Regions from separate parts of the Paraburkholderia strydomiana genome, predicted to be linked through region 2. Evidence: riboswitches for the same ligand, from Rfam matches in the RefSeq annotation. Region 2 holds a riboswitch; each other region holds the start of a gene.

What was found. A riboswitch is a leader RNA that binds a small molecule or an ion and turns the genes downstream of it on or off. The one in region 2 is predicted to bind cobalamin.
Region 1: linked by a shared signal. The riboswitch ahead of cobG (precorrin-3B synthase) and the one ahead of J2W46_RS13925 (TonB-dependent receptor plug domain-containing protein) in region 2 are both predicted to bind cobalamin.
Region 3: linked by a shared signal. The riboswitch ahead of cobW (cobalamin biosynthesis protein CobW) and the one ahead of J2W46_RS13925 (TonB-dependent receptor plug domain-containing protein) in region 2 are both predicted to bind cobalamin.

What each region holds. Positions count from the first base shown of each region.
Region 1 covers NZ_JAVDVL010000001.1:248,764-254,989, forward strand. The annotation lists gene J2W46_RS01125 (cobalt-precorrin-5B (C(1))-methyltransferase) at 1-1,081, opposite strand, end outside; gene cbiE (precorrin-6y C5,15-methyltransferase (decarboxylating) subunit CbiE) at 1,087-2,346, opposite strand; cobalamin riboswitch at 2,432-2,617, shown strand; gene cobG (precorrin-3B synthase) at 2,701-4,266, shown strand; gene J2W46_RS01140 (precorrin-8X methylmutase) at 4,276-4,902, shown strand; gene J2W46_RS01145 (precorrin-2 C(20)-methyltransferase) at 4,903-5,643, shown strand; gene cobJ (precorrin-3B C(17)-methyltransferase) at 5,640-6,226, shown strand, end outside.
Region 2 covers NZ_JAVDVL010000004.1:328,704-334,929, reverse strand. The annotation lists gene J2W46_RS13935 (ABC transporter ATP-binding protein) at 1-454, opposite strand, end outside; gene J2W46_RS13930 (FecCD family ABC transporter permease) at 451-1,509, opposite strand; gene J2W46_RS13925 (TonB-dependent receptor plug domain-containing protein) at 1,537-3,462, opposite strand; cobalamin riboswitch at 3,555-3,835, opposite strand; gene J2W46_RS13920 (ATPase) at 4,053-4,409, shown strand; gene J2W46_RS13915 (cell division protein ZapA) at 4,406-4,720, shown strand; RNA gene ssrS (6S RNA) at 4,883-5,064, shown strand; gene J2W46_RS13905 (EVE domain-containing protein) at 5,147-5,605, shown strand; gene J2W46_RS13900 (SIMPL domain-containing protein) at 5,809-6,226, shown strand, end outside.
Region 3 covers NZ_JAVDVL010000012.1:217,755-223,980, reverse strand. The annotation lists gene cobN (cobaltochelatase subunit CobN) at 1-927, opposite strand, end outside; gene cobW (cobalamin biosynthesis protein CobW) at 934-2,037, opposite strand; cobalamin riboswitch at 2,195-2,475, opposite strand; cobalamin riboswitch at 2,545-2,789, shown strand; gene cobA (uroporphyrinogen-III C-methyltransferase) at 3,020-3,787, shown strand; gene J2W46_RS27505 (cobalamin biosynthesis protein) at 3,784-4,206, shown strand; gene cobO (cob(I)yrinic acid a,c-diamide adenosyltransferase) at 4,203-4,805, shown strand; gene J2W46_RS27495 (cobyrinate a,c-diamide synthase) at 4,808-6,106, shown strand; gene bluB (5,6-dimethylbenzimidazole synthase) at 6,090-6,226, shown strand, end outside.

The sequences.
Region 1 (6,226 bases), on a different contig from region 2:
CGACTCCGATCAGCTTGCCCGCGCGGTCGATCGCGAACATCTCCACGTTCACCTGCGGCGGCACGATTTCGCGTGCGACGGCAAGCGCGTGCGCACAGACAATGTCGCCGAGCGGCACCTGCTCCGCGTGCGCTAGCGCGACGGCTTGCTGACTCGTATTGGCCGCGCGGATCGCGGATTGCAACGCGTCGTCGGCGCCCTGTTCGGCGGCCCATGCGGCGAGCCGTTCAAGATCGATGCTCGAGTTGCGGCTATGCAGATCGAGATGGCCCGCCGCGAGCTTGCTCAGCTTGCCGAAACCGCCGCAAATACTCAGGCGCTCGACCGGCGCGCGCTTCATATGCTTGAGCACCGCGCCGACGAAGTCGCCCATTTCGATCAGCGCGATATCGGGTAATGCGTAGTGCGAGCGCATCGCGTCTTCGCTCGCGTTACCTGTACACGCGGCGAGATGCATATAGCCGTTAGCGCGCGCAACGTCGATGCCCTGATGAATCGACGCGATGTAGGCCGAGCACGAAAACGGCCGCACGATGCCGGTCGTGCCCAATATCGACAGGCCGCCCACAATCCCGAGCCGCGGGTTCATCGTTTTGAGCGCGAGCGCTTCGCCGTCCTCAACGCCGATCGTCACTTCGAAACCGCCGCCATAGGCATGCTCGGCAGCGAGTTCTGCAAGATGCTCGCTCATCATTTTGCGCGGCACCGGGTTGATCGCCGGTTCGCCGACGGCGAGCGTCAACCCCGCACGCGTCACCGTGCCCACGCCCGGCCCGGCGCGGAACACCACACCTGGCTCAGGGACCAGACGCACGCGCGCGAACACCACGGCGCCGTGCGTGACATCGGGATCGTCGCCGGCATCCTTGATCGTGCCCGCTTCGGCGCCGTCATCGGTCAACCGGCAGAAGACGAGCGGCATCGGCACATGCTGGCCCTTGGGCAACACGATTTCGGCCACCTCGCTGACCACACCCGCGAGCAGCAGACGCGCGGCCGCCAGCGACGTGGCGGTTGCACAACTGCCGGTCGTGTAGCCGCTGCGCAGCGGTGCGGGTTGTTCAGGCGTTTCGTCGCGCATGAGCGTCACGCCGATGAAGCAGCGTTGAGGTTATCGGCAACACTATGGACGCCGTTGGCAGCGCAACGCTTCACCGCATCGTACAAGGTGATCGGCAGCGCTTGCCGCCACGTATCGAAGCCACCGAGCGGCTGAGCGTCCGCAAGCGCGATTCGCGTGAGCGTGCCGCCATGTTTGTCACGCCATGCGGCGAGCGCCGCCTCGCCTTGCAGCGTGACCGCGTTCGCGACCAGCCGGCCGCCGTCGCGCAAATTGTCCCAGCACGTTTCGAGCACGCCGGGCACTGTTACGCCGCCGCCAATGAACACCGCGTGCGGCGCGGCTAACCCTTCGAGCGCTTGCGGCGCGCGGGCCGCTACGAGTTGCAAGCCCGGCACGCCCAACGCATCGCGATTGTGCTCGATGAAGCGCTGACGCTCCGCGTGCCCTTCGATGGCGATCGCCCGGCAAGTCGGATGCGCGCGCATCCACTCGATGCCGATCGAGCCGCTGCCCGCACCCACGTCCCACAACAATTCGCCGGGCGTCGGTGCAAGTCGCGCGAGCGTGATCGCTCGCACATCGCGTTTGGTGAGCTGGCCGTCGTGACGGAACGCGTCGTCGGGCAGGCCGCAGGTGAGCGGCAGGCGCGGCGCGCCTTCGGTGGCGCGGCATTCGAGCGCGACCAGGTTCAGCGCGGCGACATCGCCCGGGGACCATTGATCCGCGCGGCCGTCGATGCGCCGCTCGTCGTCGCCGCCAAGGTGTTCGAACACGGTCATCCGCGTTGCGCCGAAACCTCGCGCGCTCAGCAGGTCGGCAAGCGCGGCGGGTGTGCGCCCGTCCGCGCTGAGCACGAACACGCGTGCGCGGTCATGCAAATAAGCGTTCAGCGTGGGCAACGGCCGACCAACCACCGACACCGTGGCCACATCCTGCAACGGCCAGCCGAGCCGCGCCGCCGCGAGCGATAACGACGACGGCGCGGGCAACACGCGCAGTTCGCTGGGCGGCAACTGCCGAGCCAGCGTCGCGCCGACGCCGAACAGCATCGGATCGCCGCTCGCCAGCACGCAAACGGGGCCGCCGCGCTCGGCCAGAAGCGGCGCGAGATCGAATGGGCGCGGCCACTCGGCGCGGCGCGCGGCCAGCCGCGCGGGCAACATCGACAGATGACGTTCGCCGCCGTAAATCACCGACGCCTCGAGCAACGCACGCCGTGCGGGCCGCCCCAAACCGGCGAAGCCGTCGTCGCCAATGCCCACTATCGTCAGCCACGCCGACATGCACCCTTCCTCATTTTGTATCTCAAACAATGCACTGCGCCACGCCGGTCAAAGCGTCCAGCCTCGTTGTGCTATCCGAAAAAAGGCATAATACAGCCGCCGGTGCCCTTCGGGGCCTAACAGGGAACACAGCGGGAAGATTACCGCTGTGGCTGCCCCCGCAACTGTATGCAGCGAGTCCGCCTGCGCTTGGCGCCACTGGTTAAACCGGGAAGGCCGCAGCGGACGACGACCTGCCAGCCAGGAGACCTGCCGGCCAGACTGTTCGTGCCAGCCAACATCGGGCGGGGTGTACCGATGCCGCAGCAATGCCGTTTTGACCGCTTGCTCGGGCCGTCGCGCGACGCTAACCCGGTGTCCGTCTTGAATCCAGCTTCGCCCTCCACTGTCTTGCCCGACGCGGCATCTGCGCTGCGGCCCTCGGCGTGTCCGGGCCTGCTGCGGATCGTGGCGGCGCGCGACGGCGGTATTTGTCGGATCAAGCTGCCAGGCGGCGAATTGAGCGCGGCTCAAGCCGAAGCGATCGCCAACGCGAGCGCGCAGCATACGGCGGGTGTGATCGAACTGACGAATCGCGCGAATCTGCAATTGCGCGGTGTTCGGGCCGGCCATGAAGCTGCGCTGGTCGCCACGCTGATCGATGCGGGGCTCGGACCGAGCGCTGCAAGCGGCTCTGCAGGAGCGGGCGGTAGCGCGCCGACCGATTCCGTCGAAGACGATCACGATCACGGTCACGATCGCGATCGCGATCGAAACGCGCACGCACTCGATGCAGCCGCCGCTGACGACGTGCGCAACGTCATGATCAGCCCCACTGCCGGACGCGACCCATGCGCACTGTTCGACACCAGACCTCTGTGCACCGCCCTTCTCACGCTGCTGCAAAGTGAAGCGCGTTTCGCGGCACTATCGCCGAAATTCGCGTTATTGGTCGACGGCGGCGAGCGGCTCGCGAGAGTGGACCACCCGCATGACGTGTGGCTCGCGGCAGCACAAGATTCGGCCGGAGCGGTGCGCTTCGTGTTCGGGCTCGCGGGCTGCCCGACCGTGGATGCAAACGCGAGCGCAAACACGCACATCGGCGGGAAGTCACCATCATCAGGCAACGCTGCGAACTCGTCCGAAAGATTGCATGCGGATGCGACAGGCGCGTTGGCCTCGGTGCTGCCGTCGCAAGTTCCGGCGCTCGTGCGCGCGTTGCTGCATACGTTTCTCGATCTTGCCGCTGCCGACGCCACGCGTATGCGTCACCTGCTCGACACGCATTCGGCGGACGCGATATTGCAGCATGCGCAAACCTACGTGGATTTTCCATTGACACGCGACGCGACGCTCGCCGGCTGGCGTCGCAGCACGACCGCCGATGCCTCGCTGCGCCTCGGCGCACATGAGCAACGCGCCGCGGATACATGGCATGCCGGCGGTCAACCGCCGCTCGGCCGTATCGATGCGGCCACGCTGCACGGCCTCGCCGCGCTCGCGCAACAACATGGCGACGGCACGCTGCGCATCACGCCGTGGCAAAGCGTGCTGCTGCCCGATATCCGGACGCTCTCAGTGCCCGTTGTGCTTGCCGCGCTGAACGCGCTGGGCCTCGCATGCGATTGCGCCGAAGCCATCACACACCTGATCGCGTGCGCCGGTTCCACTGGCTGCGCGAAAAGCCTCGCGGATACCAAAGCCGACGCATTGAATCTCGCGAAGCGCCTGCCCGCCGGCGTCGACGTGCATTTGAGCGGATGCCCGCGCTCATGTGCTGCCGCGCATTGCGCGCCGTTTACGATGCTCGCCGCGGCGCCCGGCATGTATGACCTTTTTCGACGCGACCAGGGCCCCGGCTTCGGTCGATGCGTCGCGCGCCAACTGACAGTCGAACAGGCCGCCGAGACGATCGCGCGCCTTGTTCGAAGCGACACATGAGTGACACCGATGCTTGATTACATTCGCGACGGTCAGGAGATCTATCGCCAGTCTTTCGCGACGATCCGCGCCGAAGCCGACCTGTCGCGCATTCCTGCCGACCTCGAAAAACTCGCGGTGCGCGTGATCCACGCGTGCGGGATGGTCGATGTGATCGACGATCTCGCGTTCTCCGAACATGCCGGCACAGCAGGCCGCACGGCGCTCGCGCAAGGCGCGCCGATTCTCTGCGACGCCGGCATGGTCGCGCAAGGCATCACGCGCGCGCGGTTGCCGGCGAACAACGACGTGATCTGCACACTCACACATGAACGAGTGCCTGCACTCGCCCGCGAACTCGGCAATACGCGCTCGGCCGCCGCGCTCGAATTGTGGCGCCCGCATCTGGGCGGCAGCGTCGTCGTGATCGGCAATGCGCCGACTGCCCTCTTCCATCTGCTCGATATGCTCGACGCCGGTGCGCCGAAGCCCGCGCTGATTCTGGGCTTTCCGGTCGGCTTTGTCGGCGCAGCGGAATCGAAAGCGATGCTCGCAGAGAATAGCCGTGGCGTGCCGTATGTCGTCGTGCATGGCCGGCGCGGCGGCAGCGCGATGGCTGCGGCCGCTGTCAACGCGCTGGCAACGGAGGTCGAATAAATGACGGCGCAACAACGTGCAGGGCGTCTATATGGACTCGGTGTCGGTCCAGGAGACCCGGAACTCATCACGCTAAAGGCATTGCGTCTGCTCAAGGCAGCAGCCGTAGTCGCCTACTTCGTCGCGAAAGGCAAGAAGGGCAACGCGTTCAGCATCATCGAGGCGCATTTGCACGACACGCAGCAGCAACTGCCGCTCGTGTATCCCGTCACGACCGAAGCGCTTGAGCCGCCGCTCTCGTATGAAGCGATCATTGCCGACTTCTACGACACCGCGGCCGACATAGTCGGGGCGCATCTGGATGCGGGGCGCGACGTCGCCGTGATCTGCGAAGGCGATCCGTTCTTCTACGGCTCGTACATGTATCTGCACGACCGGCTCGCGGCGCGCTACGAGAGCGAAGTGGTGCCGGGCGTCTGCTCGATGCTCGGCGGCGCGGCCGTGCTCGGTGCGCCGCTCGTGTATCGCAACCAGAGCCTGTCGGTGCTCTCGGGCGTGCTGCCGGAAGACGAACTGCGCCGCCGTCTTGCGGATGCAGACGCCGCTGTCGTGATGAAACTCGGGCGCAATTTCGACAAGGTGCGGCGCGTGCTCGGCGAACTCGGACTCGCGCACCGCGCGCTGTACGTCGAGCGGGCGACGATGGGCAACCAGCGTATCGTCCCGCTCGCCGAAGTGGACCCGATGGCGTCGCCGTATTTCTCGCTGCTCGTCGTGCCGGGGGAAAAATGGCAAGGATGATGCCGCCCGCCATCGTCATTCTCGGCGCGGGCGCGCTGGATACCGCGCGGCGCATTCAGACGCTGTATGCGGATTCGCAGGTGCATGCGCTGCAAGGCCGCGTTGAAGCCGATGTCGCGTACGCCGAACTGAGCCCGCATCTGCGCGACCTGTATGCACGTGGCACGCCGATTGTCGCGCTGTGCGCGGCCGGCATCGTGATTCGCTGCGTGGCGCCGCTGCTGTCGAACAAGGGCGCCGAGCCGCCGGTGCTCGCCGTCGCCGAAGACGGCAGCGCCGTCGTGCCGTTGCTCGGCGGCCTCGCTGGCGTCAACGTGATGGCGCGCGAGATTGCCGCCGCACTTGCCATACCGCCTGCAATCACCACGAGTGGCGAGTTGCGGTTCGGCACCTGTGTGCTCAATCCACCGGATGGTTATGCGCTTGCCGATATCGGCCAGGGTAAGCGTTTCGTGTCGGACCTGCTCGCCGGCGAAAGCACGCGGGTCGAAGGCGACGCGCCGTGGCTCGACAATGCGCAACTGCCGCGCTCGCCATCCGCGCGGCTGGCGATTCGCATCACGCCTCGCGCGTGGAATGGACG
Region 2 (6,226 bases):
CGCCGCCGGAAAGCGACAGCACGTCTCGCGCGGCTAGTGCGGTGAGCCCCAGCAAGTCCAGCGCGGCACGCGCGGCCTCGCGGTCACCCTCGCCCTCCCAACCCCAGCCGGTCAAATGCGGAAAGCGGTTCAGCATCACGATGTCGAGCACGCTCGCGCTGAATGCGTCGGGCGCGCTTTGCGGCATCAACGCGCGGCGCTGCGCGAGTTGCCGCGTGTGCCAGGCGGACATACGCACACCGTCGAGTTCCACGTGGCCAGCCGAGGGTTCACGCAAACCCGCGAGCGTGGATAAGAGTGTCGTCTTGCCGGCACCGTTCGGACCGGCCACGCACCAGATCTCGCCCGGATAAAACGTATGTGTGAACGCGTCGAGCAACGTGCGCGCGCCCGCACGCAAGCTCACGCGTTGTGCGCTGAGCGTGGACTGCGCGAGGTTGTTAGCGGGCATCATCGGCGGGCACGGAGCAGCATCCAGAGAAACACCGGTACGCCGATGATGGACGTGATCACGCCGACCGGCAGTTGCGCCGGCGCGATCACAAGGCGCGCGATCAGATCGGCGCCCATTACCGCCACCCCGCCGCCGAGAGCCGCGGCGGGCAGCAGCATACGTTGGTCGTTGCCGAACGCGAGCCGCAACATATGCGGCACCACGAGTCCGACAAAGCCGATGGTGCCCGCCGTCGTCACAGCCGCTGCGGCGGCGAGCGAGGCCGCAAGATACACGCGCAGCCGCAACGGCATGACCGCAACGCCCAACGCCTGCGCGGCGGCGTCGCCTCGCAACAGCACATTCAGACGCGGCGCAACGGGCACGATGGCAATCAGCACGACGACCAGCGCGACGAGTGCGGTCCACGGCAGCGCATTGCCATTGAGGTCGCCGGTCAGCCAGAACAACATGCCGCGCAAACGATTGTCCGGCGCAAGATTGAGCAGCAAGGTAATCAGCGCGCCCCAGCCTGCCGCGATGACGGCGCCAGTCAGAAGCAGGCGCGGCGACGTGTCCTGCGGTTCGCCGCGCCACAACTCGCGACGCGCAAGGCCGAGCACGAGGAGAATGGACACGAATGCGCCCGCGAATGCCGACGCATCGACGAGCCACCACGCGCAACCGGCGATCATTGCGACGAGCGCGAAAGTTGCGGCGCCGCCCGATACGCCTAATACATAGGGCTCAGCGAGCGGATTGCGCAACAACACCTGCAGCAGCGCGCCAGCCAATGCGAGCAATGCGCCGCAAGCAAAACCGGCCAGCGCGCGAGGCAAACGCAGCGTGCGCACGATCTCGCCGGCGAGATCGGCAGAGTTCGCATCAGACGCGCCCGCATGCAGCGGCGAAAGCGCCTCGATCACGCGCGCGGGCGCGAGCGACACACTGCCCAATGCGAGCGACGCCATCAATACGGCAAGCGCGGCGACAGCAAGTACGAGCCAGATCGCGGCGGCGCGCTTCGCAGTCATCGCGTGAAGCGTGGCGGGCATCGAACCTTCATGACGGCTCATCGGCGCGTTCCCAGCACGGCGCAGGCATCACTGCTGTTGCCAGCCGACCGTGACATAGGCACCGCGCCGCGGCGAGTTATACGAGTAGGCCGTTTCATAGTCCTTGTTGAACACATTCTGGATTTGCGCGGCCACGTACCATGCCTTCGTGACGTTGTAGCGCGCAGCCAGGTTGACGACACCGTAGCCGCCGAGCTTGCCGCTGCTGTCTTCGCGCGGACCGCTCACGATCCACTCACCGCCCACGCGCCATCCTGCGATACTGCGATTCACCGTCAGCGACGCGAAACGCCGCGCTCGCCGCACGAGGTCGGTATCGTTGTCGAGGTCGACCGGGTTTTGCAGCGTCACCGACGCGCGCACGTCGGTCTTGCCTACATGTCCGCTCCACGATCCTTCGAGTCCTTGCACTTTTGCATGGCCCACGTTTTCGGCCAGATAGATCCCCGGCGTCACCTGCTCATAGTCGATCAGATTCGAATAACGCGTCTGGAAAGCACTCAAACGCATCACACCGAGCGCATTGGATGCGTACTGCAACGCTGCTTCGATCGAATGACTGCGCTCCGGCTGGATGGACGGACTACCGCTCAGCGGATAGTACAGATCGTCGAAGCTCGGCGCGCGAAACGAACTGGAATAGCTTGCGCTTAGCTTCCAGCGCGACGTGATGTCGAAGCCATAGCCGAGATAGTAACTGTTCGCTCCGCCGAAATCGGAGTACTGGTCGCGCCGCAGGTTGGCCTGGATCTGGTTGCGCCCGAAGCGTGCCGTATAACCGGCGAAGCCCGAGTCGACATGACGAGTGGGCGCGGCAAACGTATCGGAGTCGAGACTCTGGTCCAGATGCTCGTAGCCGACCTGCAGTTTCTGCTGCGCGGCCAGCGCGAAATCGTTTTGCCAGGTGTACTGTCGATTGTCGGTGTCGAAGCGGCCGTTATACAGACCGTTGGTGTTCGACACGCTGCGGTCGTCGCCCTGCGCAACGATGAAGTGCGTGGTCCACCAGTCCGTTAGCTTGCCGTTAGCGAAGGCGGACAACTGACGCACTTTCGTGTACAGATTGTTCAGATCGGTCGGCTCGCCGTACGCATTGTCGTAGCTGTTGTTGCCGTTCGACTGCAGATAGCGGACGCCCGCGTCCCAGTTGTCGGTGAACTTATGGCGCAGCGAAGCGGAGATGCTCTCGTTCAGATAGCCGTTCGCATTGGGGTTCGCGTTCGGCGCCTCACGAGGATTGAGCGCGGAAAAACCGTCGTCTTTCGAACGCGCGAGCGAGATGTTGAAGGTCGTGCGGCCGTCCTTATCCAACGCGCCGTTCGCGCCCACCTGTTGCGTCTGCGTGTGGTAGCTGCCGTAGCCCACGGAAAAATTGAAACGCGGCGGATGATCGCCGCCGTCTTTCGTGAACACCTGGACCACGCCTCCGATCGCGCCCGAGCCATACAAGGCCGACACGTTGCCGTTCACTACTTCGACGTGGTCGACCTGATCGAGCGGAATCTGCCCGATTTGCGCGGTGCCGAGACTCACGGAATCGACGCGCACACCGTCGATGAGAATCAGCGATTGCGTCGACGACGCGCCGCGCAAATACAGGCTTGCTGTCGAACCGGGGCCACCTGTGCGCGAGATTTGCGCGCCGGGCGCGAGTTGCAGCAGACCCGGCAGATCGGTTGCGGTGGTGTCGGCAATGTCCTGCTGATCGAATAGCGACGTTTGCGGAATCGTGTCGGCGAGCGCTTGAGGTCCGCGCTCGGCGGTGACGACGACGGGCGACAAAACAGCAGGCGATGATTCGGCGATAGCGACGGATACAGCGCTCGTAGCGACTGGTGCGACAGGTGCGACTGCAACCGACGGCGCAGGCAAACTGTCGGCGGCTTGCGCATGCGCGAGCTGCGGCAGCCCTGCAAATGCGAGCAGCGCCGCGCGGGCGATAGGGGACAGCATGAGTGAAGTTTCCCGTGGATGGCGTGCGCGGCCCGCTTCCCCGCAGGCCGTCGCGTAACGAGGCGCGAGCGCTTTTGACTTCATTTCGCGGGCGCGCGCCTCTCCCTCTGGCCGGTATCCGGGCTGACGACGCTCGATCCCGCCTTCCCACGCGTGACGCGCAGTGGCACACTCGCATGTTGAACTGGAACACGCGATGGGGATCGAACTGCAAACGCGAACTGCAAAGCACGAAGTGCAAAGCGAATGCGGTCGCTTACCGTTGCGGGGGCAGCGCAGGTTCGCGCGTTCAGGTGAACGGCGCGCCCTGCTTCCCGTTTAACTGCACGCGCAATGAATTGCGCGCGCGGGCACCAGAGTGCGGCCAGTGTATGAGCGGCCTCGGGGCCAGTCAAGAATGCGGGTCACGACAGCGATGATTCGGACAGGAGCAGAGTATTGTCCGACGCGATCTGTGACACACGAGTACTTTTTCATCTTCAGTCGAAAAAAGCCTGCATAAAGCGGTGTTGTTACGTCTCGAAACGAGACAAATGTCGGAACGTGCGGCATTCCGCGCTAAAATGCGAGGTCTTTAGAGGACGCAGCACATGCTCACCGAACTCGAAACACTCTCACAGAATATCGGCAAGCTGATAGCGATCAGCCAGCGCCACAACGAAGCGCGTGTTGCGCTTGAAGAGCAGCTCGCCCAGTCGCGCGCCGAGGCAGAAGCCACGCGCACGGAACTTGCCATGGTGCGCGAGGAACGCGATGCACTGCAAGCGGAGCGCGACGCGCTGTCGGCCAAGATCGACGACGCTCAAGTGCGGCTCAATGCGATCCTCGAAAAATTGCCGCGCGCTCGCGGGCACAACGAGCCGGACAACCAGCTCGATCTGCTCGAGCCCGCTCAGCATGAAGTCGAAGCGGAGAGCGACGCCACTCGCCATGGAGAAAATGCATGACCACCAAGCAGATCGAAGTATCGATTCTCGGCGTGCCCTATCGCCTCGCCTGCTCGCCGGAAACGGAAGGCGCGCTGCTTGAAGCAGTCGCACGAGTCGACGCCGAAATGTCGAAGATCCGCAATAACAGCAACGTGCGCGGCACGGATCGTATTGCTGTCATGGCTGCGCTGTCGCTGGCATCGGAACTGCTTAAGCTGCAATCGAGCGTGCGTCACGGAGAAGCATTTCCCGCTGAAGAAATCAGGCGTACAATGCATCAAATGAACGAACAACTGGGTACTGTGATCGAGCAGTACACCATGCAGTAAGCAGCAAGTTTGCAACGTGTCTGGAAGTAGAAGTGGCCGGTCTTCGGGTCGGCTGCAGATTCAACCAGGTGGCACACGTAGCAGCTGAGCAAAGCGCGTGAGAGCATGCACGAGCACACTCGGCAAACGTTTCACCTGAATGGTTTTAGCTTCATCGGTTTAGCTTCCCTGCCTGGTTCGCCAAGGTCATATATTCCTTGAACCAATGCCATGTGCACGGTTGCGGAAATTTGTAGCACGGGCGTGCGCGTCACTCTGTCTGATGTACCCGAAGTGCTGCTAACTGCGACCAATTCTGAACCCCCGGTTCAGGATGCCGGCCTAGCGGCCAAGGCGGGGACCTTATTTGGAACGGCATCGGACTACTGTCCGGTGCCGTTTTTGTTTGGGCTCCGGCTTTTCCAACCTTAACGTTCCTTTCGATTCATGCGCTACTGGCTAATGAAGTCCGAACCGGACGAAGCAAGCATCGACCATCTTGCCAACGCACCGCACCGCACGTTGCCGTGGACCGGCGTGCGCAACTATCAGGCGCGCAACTTCATGCGCGACGCGATGCAGGTCGGCGACGGCGTGCTGTTCTATCACTCGAGTTGTCCCGAGCCTGGCATCGCCGGGATCGCCGAGGTAGCGTCTACCGCTTACCCGGACCCGACTCAGTTCGACAAGAAGAGTCCTTATTACGATCCCAAGTCGTCGCAGGAAACGCCGCGCTGGCTGCTCGTCGACGTGGTCTTCAAGAAGAAGGTTCCGTTGATTCCGCTCGCCGCATTGCGCGAGCACGACGAGCTGAAAGACATGCGCGTGCTGGCGAGAGGCAACCGTCTGTCCATCACGCCCGTCACCGAAGCCGAGTGGCGCTTCATCACGAAGCGACTCGCCTGAGTTCGCCGGTGCTTGCTGCAACGGCGCCACGAACGATGTCGCTCACCGATGCTCATCGCACGGTTAAATTGGGGAACCAAGCTCAGGTTACAAGCGCCTAACGCACTTGCAAACGGACTACCAACGGCGCACACAGCGCCGTGCCGTTGCATCGCGCCTGCCGGATCGTGCGCAATCCTGTTCAAGCAAGGAGTTCCACACAGATGAAAAACACCGCACGTGCACTCGCTTTCGCGCTCGTCTGCGCCGCGCCTGCAGCCCTCGTGCTCACGCCCGCTATGGCACGCGCGCAGAGCGTCGCGCCCTATCAACCGGCCGGCGTGCTGTCGCTGAACGCGCAGGCCAGCGCGGAAGTGCCTCAAGACGTCGTCGAAATCACGCTCTTTTACGAGCAGGAAGCGAGCGATCCGTCGGCTCTTACTTCAACGCTGAACCAGCGTGCCGATTCGGCATTGCAAAAAGCCAAAGGCGTGAGTGGCGTGACCGCACGCACAGGTTCGTTCTCGATTTACCCGTCTACCGATCGCGATGGCCGTATCTCCGCATGGCGCGGCCGCACGGAGGTCGTGCTCGAATCGCACGACTTCGCCGCGGCGTCGAAGCTTGCAGGGCAAATGGCGC
Region 3 (6,226 bases), on a different contig from region 2:
AAGGCCCTGATTGTCCTTAAGCCAGTCCTCGCGGTTGCCGCCGCTCAGAATCACCTGAAGCACAGGCGCGTCGCCGGCGAGCGCGAGCGGTTCGGGATCATCGATCGCAGAAGCGGCGAACGCTGTTGTGTTGAGTACGAGCGCCGCGTCATGTTGCGCGCACAACGACTGCACGACTTCGCGACTCACCGCGTCCTTCAACGACGTAATCGCGATTGGCAGCGGGTTCACGCCTTGTGCGTCGAGAGCTTCGATCAGCGCGTCGAACACCGCTGTGTTGGCCGCCTGAAGATGCGCCTTGTAGAACAGTATCGCCGCGACGGGCGCATCGTGCCGCCAGCGCGCTTGCCAGTCGGCGATTGTCGGCGTGTCGCGTTGTGGATGGTAAAGCGACGCGGCCGGCAACGCGCGGGGCGGCGCAGGCTCGTGTCCCCAACCGAGCGCGCGATGCGCGATGCAGCGCAGAAACGCCTCGGCATTCTGGGGACCGCCTTCCCGCAAATAACGCCACAACTGATGGCACAGATCCGCGTCCGCGGTGCTGCGCGCAAGCAGATTGGGATCTTCCTGCAGATCGCCCGAAAACATCGCGAGCGTTTGCTGTTTGCGCTCCGCTAGCGCGACGACCTGTTCGATACCGTACGGCCAATACGCTTCGCCGCCAAGATGATCGACTACGACGACGCGCGCGTGTTGCAGCACATCTTCGACGTAGAAATCCACCGACGCCGGTTGCCGCAGATACGTCACGTTCGCGAGGCGCACGCTCGGAAAGCCGTCGCCGAGACGAGGAAACACGCTTGCCAGCAGCGACAACGTGGTGTCCGCAGAACTGAGCACGACGATATCCGCAGGCCGCTGATCGATACGGATCACGCCTTGCGTATCGTCGACGAAACCGCCCGGCGTGGTGCGCAGAAGATGCATGTGCGCTTACGCCTGCTGCGCTGCGACGCCCGGCACCTGAGCGTTCGACACGCCCAGCGCCGCGTCGAACGCGCGCTGCAGCGCGGCTTGATCGAGGTCTTCACCGATCAGCACGAAGCGGCTTTCGCCCGCCTCGCCAGGTTGCCAGCGCCGGTCGAAATAGCTGTCGAAGCGCCGGCCCACGCCCTGAATCACGAGACGCATTGCTGCGCCCGGCAACGCCGCGAAACCCTTTACACGGTAGATCGTGTTGCTCTGAACAAGCGTTTGCAGTGCGGCGATTACTGCTTCACGCGACAGCACGTTTGCATGCACCACTACCGAATCGAATTCATCGTGGTGATGGTCCGCGTCGTCCGCCGAACCGTGATGGTCGTGGCGCAAGTGAATCGTTTCTTCCGATGCGGCTTCGAGTCCGAACAGCGTGTGCAGATCGAGCTGCCCCATGTGCGCGCGCACGACCTTCACTTGCGGCGGAATCTCCTCGCGGATCACGGCTTCGACCGCATTCTGACGAACCTCATCGAGCAGATCTGTTTTGTTCAGAATCACCAGATCGGCCGAAGCCAACTGATCTTCGAACAATTCGTGCAGCGGCGATTCATGATCCAGATTCGGATCGGCTTTGCGCTGCGCATCGACAGCGAGCGGGTTTTCTGCGAACTGGCCGCTCGCGGCAGCGGGACCGTCGACCACGGTAATCACCGCATCGACGGTGAAACTGTTTTTGATCTGCGGCCAGTTGAACGCCTGTACGAGAGGCTTCGGCAACGCGAGACCCGATGTCTCGATCAGCACATGGTCGATCTGCTCACGGCGCTCAACGAGCTTTTCCATCACCGGAAAGAACTCCTCCTGCACCGTGCAGCAGAGGCAACCGTTCGCGAGTTCATACAATTGCCCTTCCGTTTCGACGCCATTCTCGTCGCAACCGATGCCGCAACCCTTCAGGATTTCGCCGTCGATTCCAAGTTCGCCGAACTCGTTGACGATCACCGCGATGCGCTTGCCGCCCGCGTGCTGAAGAATGTGCCGCAACAGAGTGGTTTTGCCGCTGCCGAGAAAGCCCGTGACGATGGTGACGGGGATCTTGCGCATTTGAGTTTGCATCGTGAGGTCCATCCCAGGAGTTGCAGGCGCCGGCCGGCGTAGTCCGCACGCATGAGGTTCAGCGCGTGCCTCGGGCATGAACGACGGCCTTGCTACAACAGGAAAAACGCAGAAAACGGGTGTGAGGGCATGAGCGCAGCGCCGCATCCCCGCGGCGTTCGCCCTTCGTGTTCCGGCCGGTATCCGGGCTGGCGAAAGCGCCGCTTCCCCTTCCCGGACGAGTGATTTCTCGCCCAGTGGTGATATGCCCACGCGGCCTTGCGCGTGGACACCGAAGCCGGCACTGCGACGCCACGCGAACCGCCGTGACGTCACTTTTCGCTTACCGTTGCGGGGGCAGCACAGGTTGACCCAAACCGTGACAGGCGGGCGCCCTGTTTCCCGTTTAACTGCATGCGCACGAGCGCGCACACGAGCACCAGAAGTGCGTGCGAGTTTAGGCCGACCGTCTGGCGCCGTCAAGGAAACGCGGGCCCGGCGCGCTTATCGCACGGGCTTCTCGTGTGCTATCGTATGCGCGCGTTTGGTGCCCGCACATGCATTCGCGTGTGCAGTTAAACGGGAAACAGGCAGCGCTCCCGCGCTCAACCTGTGCTGTCCCCGCAACGGTAAGCGACCTGCGGTGCAATGTTCATGCTGCACCGCGCATGCGTTTTCGATGCCACTGTCCGATACATTCGAATGAATGCGGGCGGGAAGGCAAAGCGCGTGAGGCCGCCAGCCCGGATACCGGCCAGATGCGGAGGCGACCGTGCGTTTCTCGACGTCACGCCGCCGGCAGCCGGAATCCGCGAGGGACGGATGTGAAGGCGCTGAAGCACTATCTGGCAACCGGGTTCGCACCCGCGCGTGCCGTCGTGCGTGAAGACACCGCTTGAATGACTTCGATCTCCAATCACCTGGGCCCGTTCGCGTGCCGCACTGCATGGCGTACGCCGGCGGAGCGCGCAACGTCGTTGCCGTGCACGGTTAGCGAGGCGCGATGACACGCGCGTGGCTGATCGGCGCAGGGCCCGGCGACGTCGAACTGATGACGTTGAAGGCAACGCGCGCCCTCGGACAAGCCGACGTGATACTCGTCGACGATCTCGTCAATCCCGACGTGCTGCAATTCGCGCGCGCCGACGCGTCCATTGTTTATGTCGGCAAACGCGGCGGTCATCCGTCGACGCCGCAAGAAGGCATCGTCGCGCAAATGCTCGATCATCTGCATGCTGGGCGCGGCGTCGCGCGACTCAAGGGCGGCGATCCGTTCGTATTCGGCAGAGGCGGCGAAGAGCAGCAGGCGCTGCATGCGGCCGGAATCGAGGTGGAGATCATCAGCGGTATCACAGCCGGAATCGCGGCGCCCGCAGCTATCGGCATTCCGGTTACACACCGCGATCACGCGCAAGGCGTGATCTTCGTGACCGGCCACGGTGCGGGCAGCAGCGAGCCGGACTGGGGCGCGCTCGCCGCCACTCACATGACGCTCGTCATCTACATGGGCATGCGGCGGCTGAAGGATATCGTCAGCGCATTGCTCGCAGCCGGCATGCGCGCCGACACGCCGTGTGCGGCGATCGAATCGGCTACGCGTCCCGAGCAACGCCATGCGCTTTCGACGCTTGGTGAATTCGCCGATGCCGTCGCGCGCGCGGGACTCGGCTCGCCTGCGATCGTGGTGATAGGCGGCGTGGCGTCGCTCGCGCTCGCGCGTGCCGCCGCGGCAAGCTCATCAGATGCGGCATCTTCGCCGGACGCGAAATGAAAACGCTTAGCGTGGGCATCGGTTGCCGCCTGTACACATCGGCGGACGAGATCGAAACGGCGGTGCGCGCCGCGCTCGGTTCGCACACGTTCGAACAGATTGCAACGGTAGCCTCTATTGAAACGAAAGCCGACGAGCCGGGCCTGCTGGAGTTCTGCGCGCGTCACGGGTTCACGCTGCAAGTGTTCAGCCGCGAGCAGATTCTCGCGATTGACGTTCACGAACCGTCGGCTGCCGCGCGCGAGCATCTCGGCGTGGACGGCGTATGCGAACCGTGCGCGCTGCTTGCGGTGGCCGCCCGTTGCACCGCACATCTGATCGCTCGCAAAACCGTTTACGCTGGTGTCACCGTGGCGATCGCATCGACCGCACCAGCGCCAGCACACAGTGTCACCACCATCTCACAGGACCTTCCATGAAGACCGATCCCGAATCGCATCAACGCATGACCGAACGCCGGCGCGAAGGCCACGAAAAAAAGCAGGCCAACGCGACCGTCGAAAAGGGCCTGCTGATCGTCAACACCGGCACCGGCAAGGGCAAGACAACCGCCGCTTTCGGCATGGCTGTGCGTGTGCTCGGCCACGGCATGCGGCTTGGCGTCGTGCAGTTCATCAAGGGCGCGCTGCATACGTCGGAGCGCGACTTCCTCGGCGCTATTGCCAACTGTGACTTCGTGACGATGGGCGACGGCTACACCTGGAACACGCAGAACCGCGACGCCGACATGGCCACCGCACGCAAAGGCTGGGACGAAGCACGCAGGATGATCGAAAGCGGCGACTATCAGATGGTCATCCTCGACGAACTGAACACCGTGCTCAAGTACGAATATCTGCCGCTCGACGAAGTGCTGTCCGTCATCAACGCGCGTCCGGCGATGCTGCATGTGGTCGTGACCGGCCGCCACGCGCCCGATGCGCTGATCGAAGCCGCCGACCTCGTCACCGAAATGCGCATCGTCAAGCATCCGTACCGCGAGCAAGGCGTGAAAGCGCAGCGCGGCGTGGAGTTCTGAACGTGTCCGCCTGCCCTGCGCTCTTTATCAGCGCGCCCGCGTCGGGTCAAGGCAAGACCACGATCACTGCGGGCCTCGCGCGCTACCATCGGCGACTGGGACGGCGTGTGCGCGTGTTCAAGACCGGGCCCGACTTTCTCGATCCGATGATCCTTGCGCGCGCAAGCGGCGCGCCCGTGCTGTCGCTGGATCTGTGGATGGTCGGCAAGGACGCCTGCCGCAATCTTATCGCGCAGGCGGCGGACGAAGCCGATCTGATCCTGATCGAAGGCGTGATGGGCCTCTTCGACGGCACGCCGAGCAGCGCCGATCTGGCGACCGAGTTCGGTGTGCCGGTACTCGCGGTGATATCGGCGAAGGCGATGGCGCAAACCTTCGGCGCGGTCGCGTTCGGCCTCGCGAATTTCCGGCCTCAGGTGCCGTTTCATGGCGTGCTCGCGAACCGCGTCGGTTCCTCGCGTCACGCGCAGATGCTCGAAGAGGCATTGCCGCCAGCGCTGCACTGGTGCGGGCACATTACCGCCAGCGACGAAATCGAATTGCCCGATCGCCACCTCGGCTTGCATCAGGCCGCGGAAATCGACGATCTCGACGCGCGTCTGGATCGCGCCGCCGATGCGCTCAGTCATACAGCGCTGGCCGGGCTGCCGCCCGCGGTGGAGTTTGGCGCGGCTACGCCACAAGTGCTTCCCCGCCTTCTGCACAACAAAAACATCGCCATCGCGCGCGATGCCGCGTTTTCGTTCATCTACCCGGCCAATGTCGCGCTGCTCGAAGCGCTCGGCGCCCGCGTTCACTACTTTTCGCCGCTCGCTGACGAAGCGCCGCCCTCCGACACCAATGCGCTGTATCTGCCCGGCGGATATCCCGAACTGCATGCCGCGGCGCTCGCCGCGAATGCCCGCAGCACCGCGGCGATCCGCGCACATGCGGCGGCCGGCAAACCGCTCGTCGCCGAATGCGGCGGCATGCTTTATCTGCTCGATAAGCTCACTGACACGCAAGGTGTCAGCACGTCGATGCTCGGCTTGCTGCCCGGTCACGCGACGATGCAAACACGCTTCACCGCGCTCGGCATGCAACAGATCGACAGCATGCATGGCCCCGTGACCGGCCACACGTTTCACTACTCGAAGCTCGGCACGCCGCTTTCGCCGTTGCGCTCGGCCACGCGGCCACAAGGCGATGCGCCCGGCGAGGCTCTATATCGCGTCGGCTCGATTGTCGCGACTTACATGCACGCTTACTGGCCCTCCAACCCGGCCTTCACGGCCGCTCTGTTCAATGGCGAAGCCTTTTAACGAAGCCGACCGCGACGCGGTTTATCGCGCGATTTACGAGCGCCGCGACATGCGCCACTTCGTGCGCGATCCCGTCGATGCCGCGGTATTGCAGCGTCTGCTCGATGCCGCGCATCACGC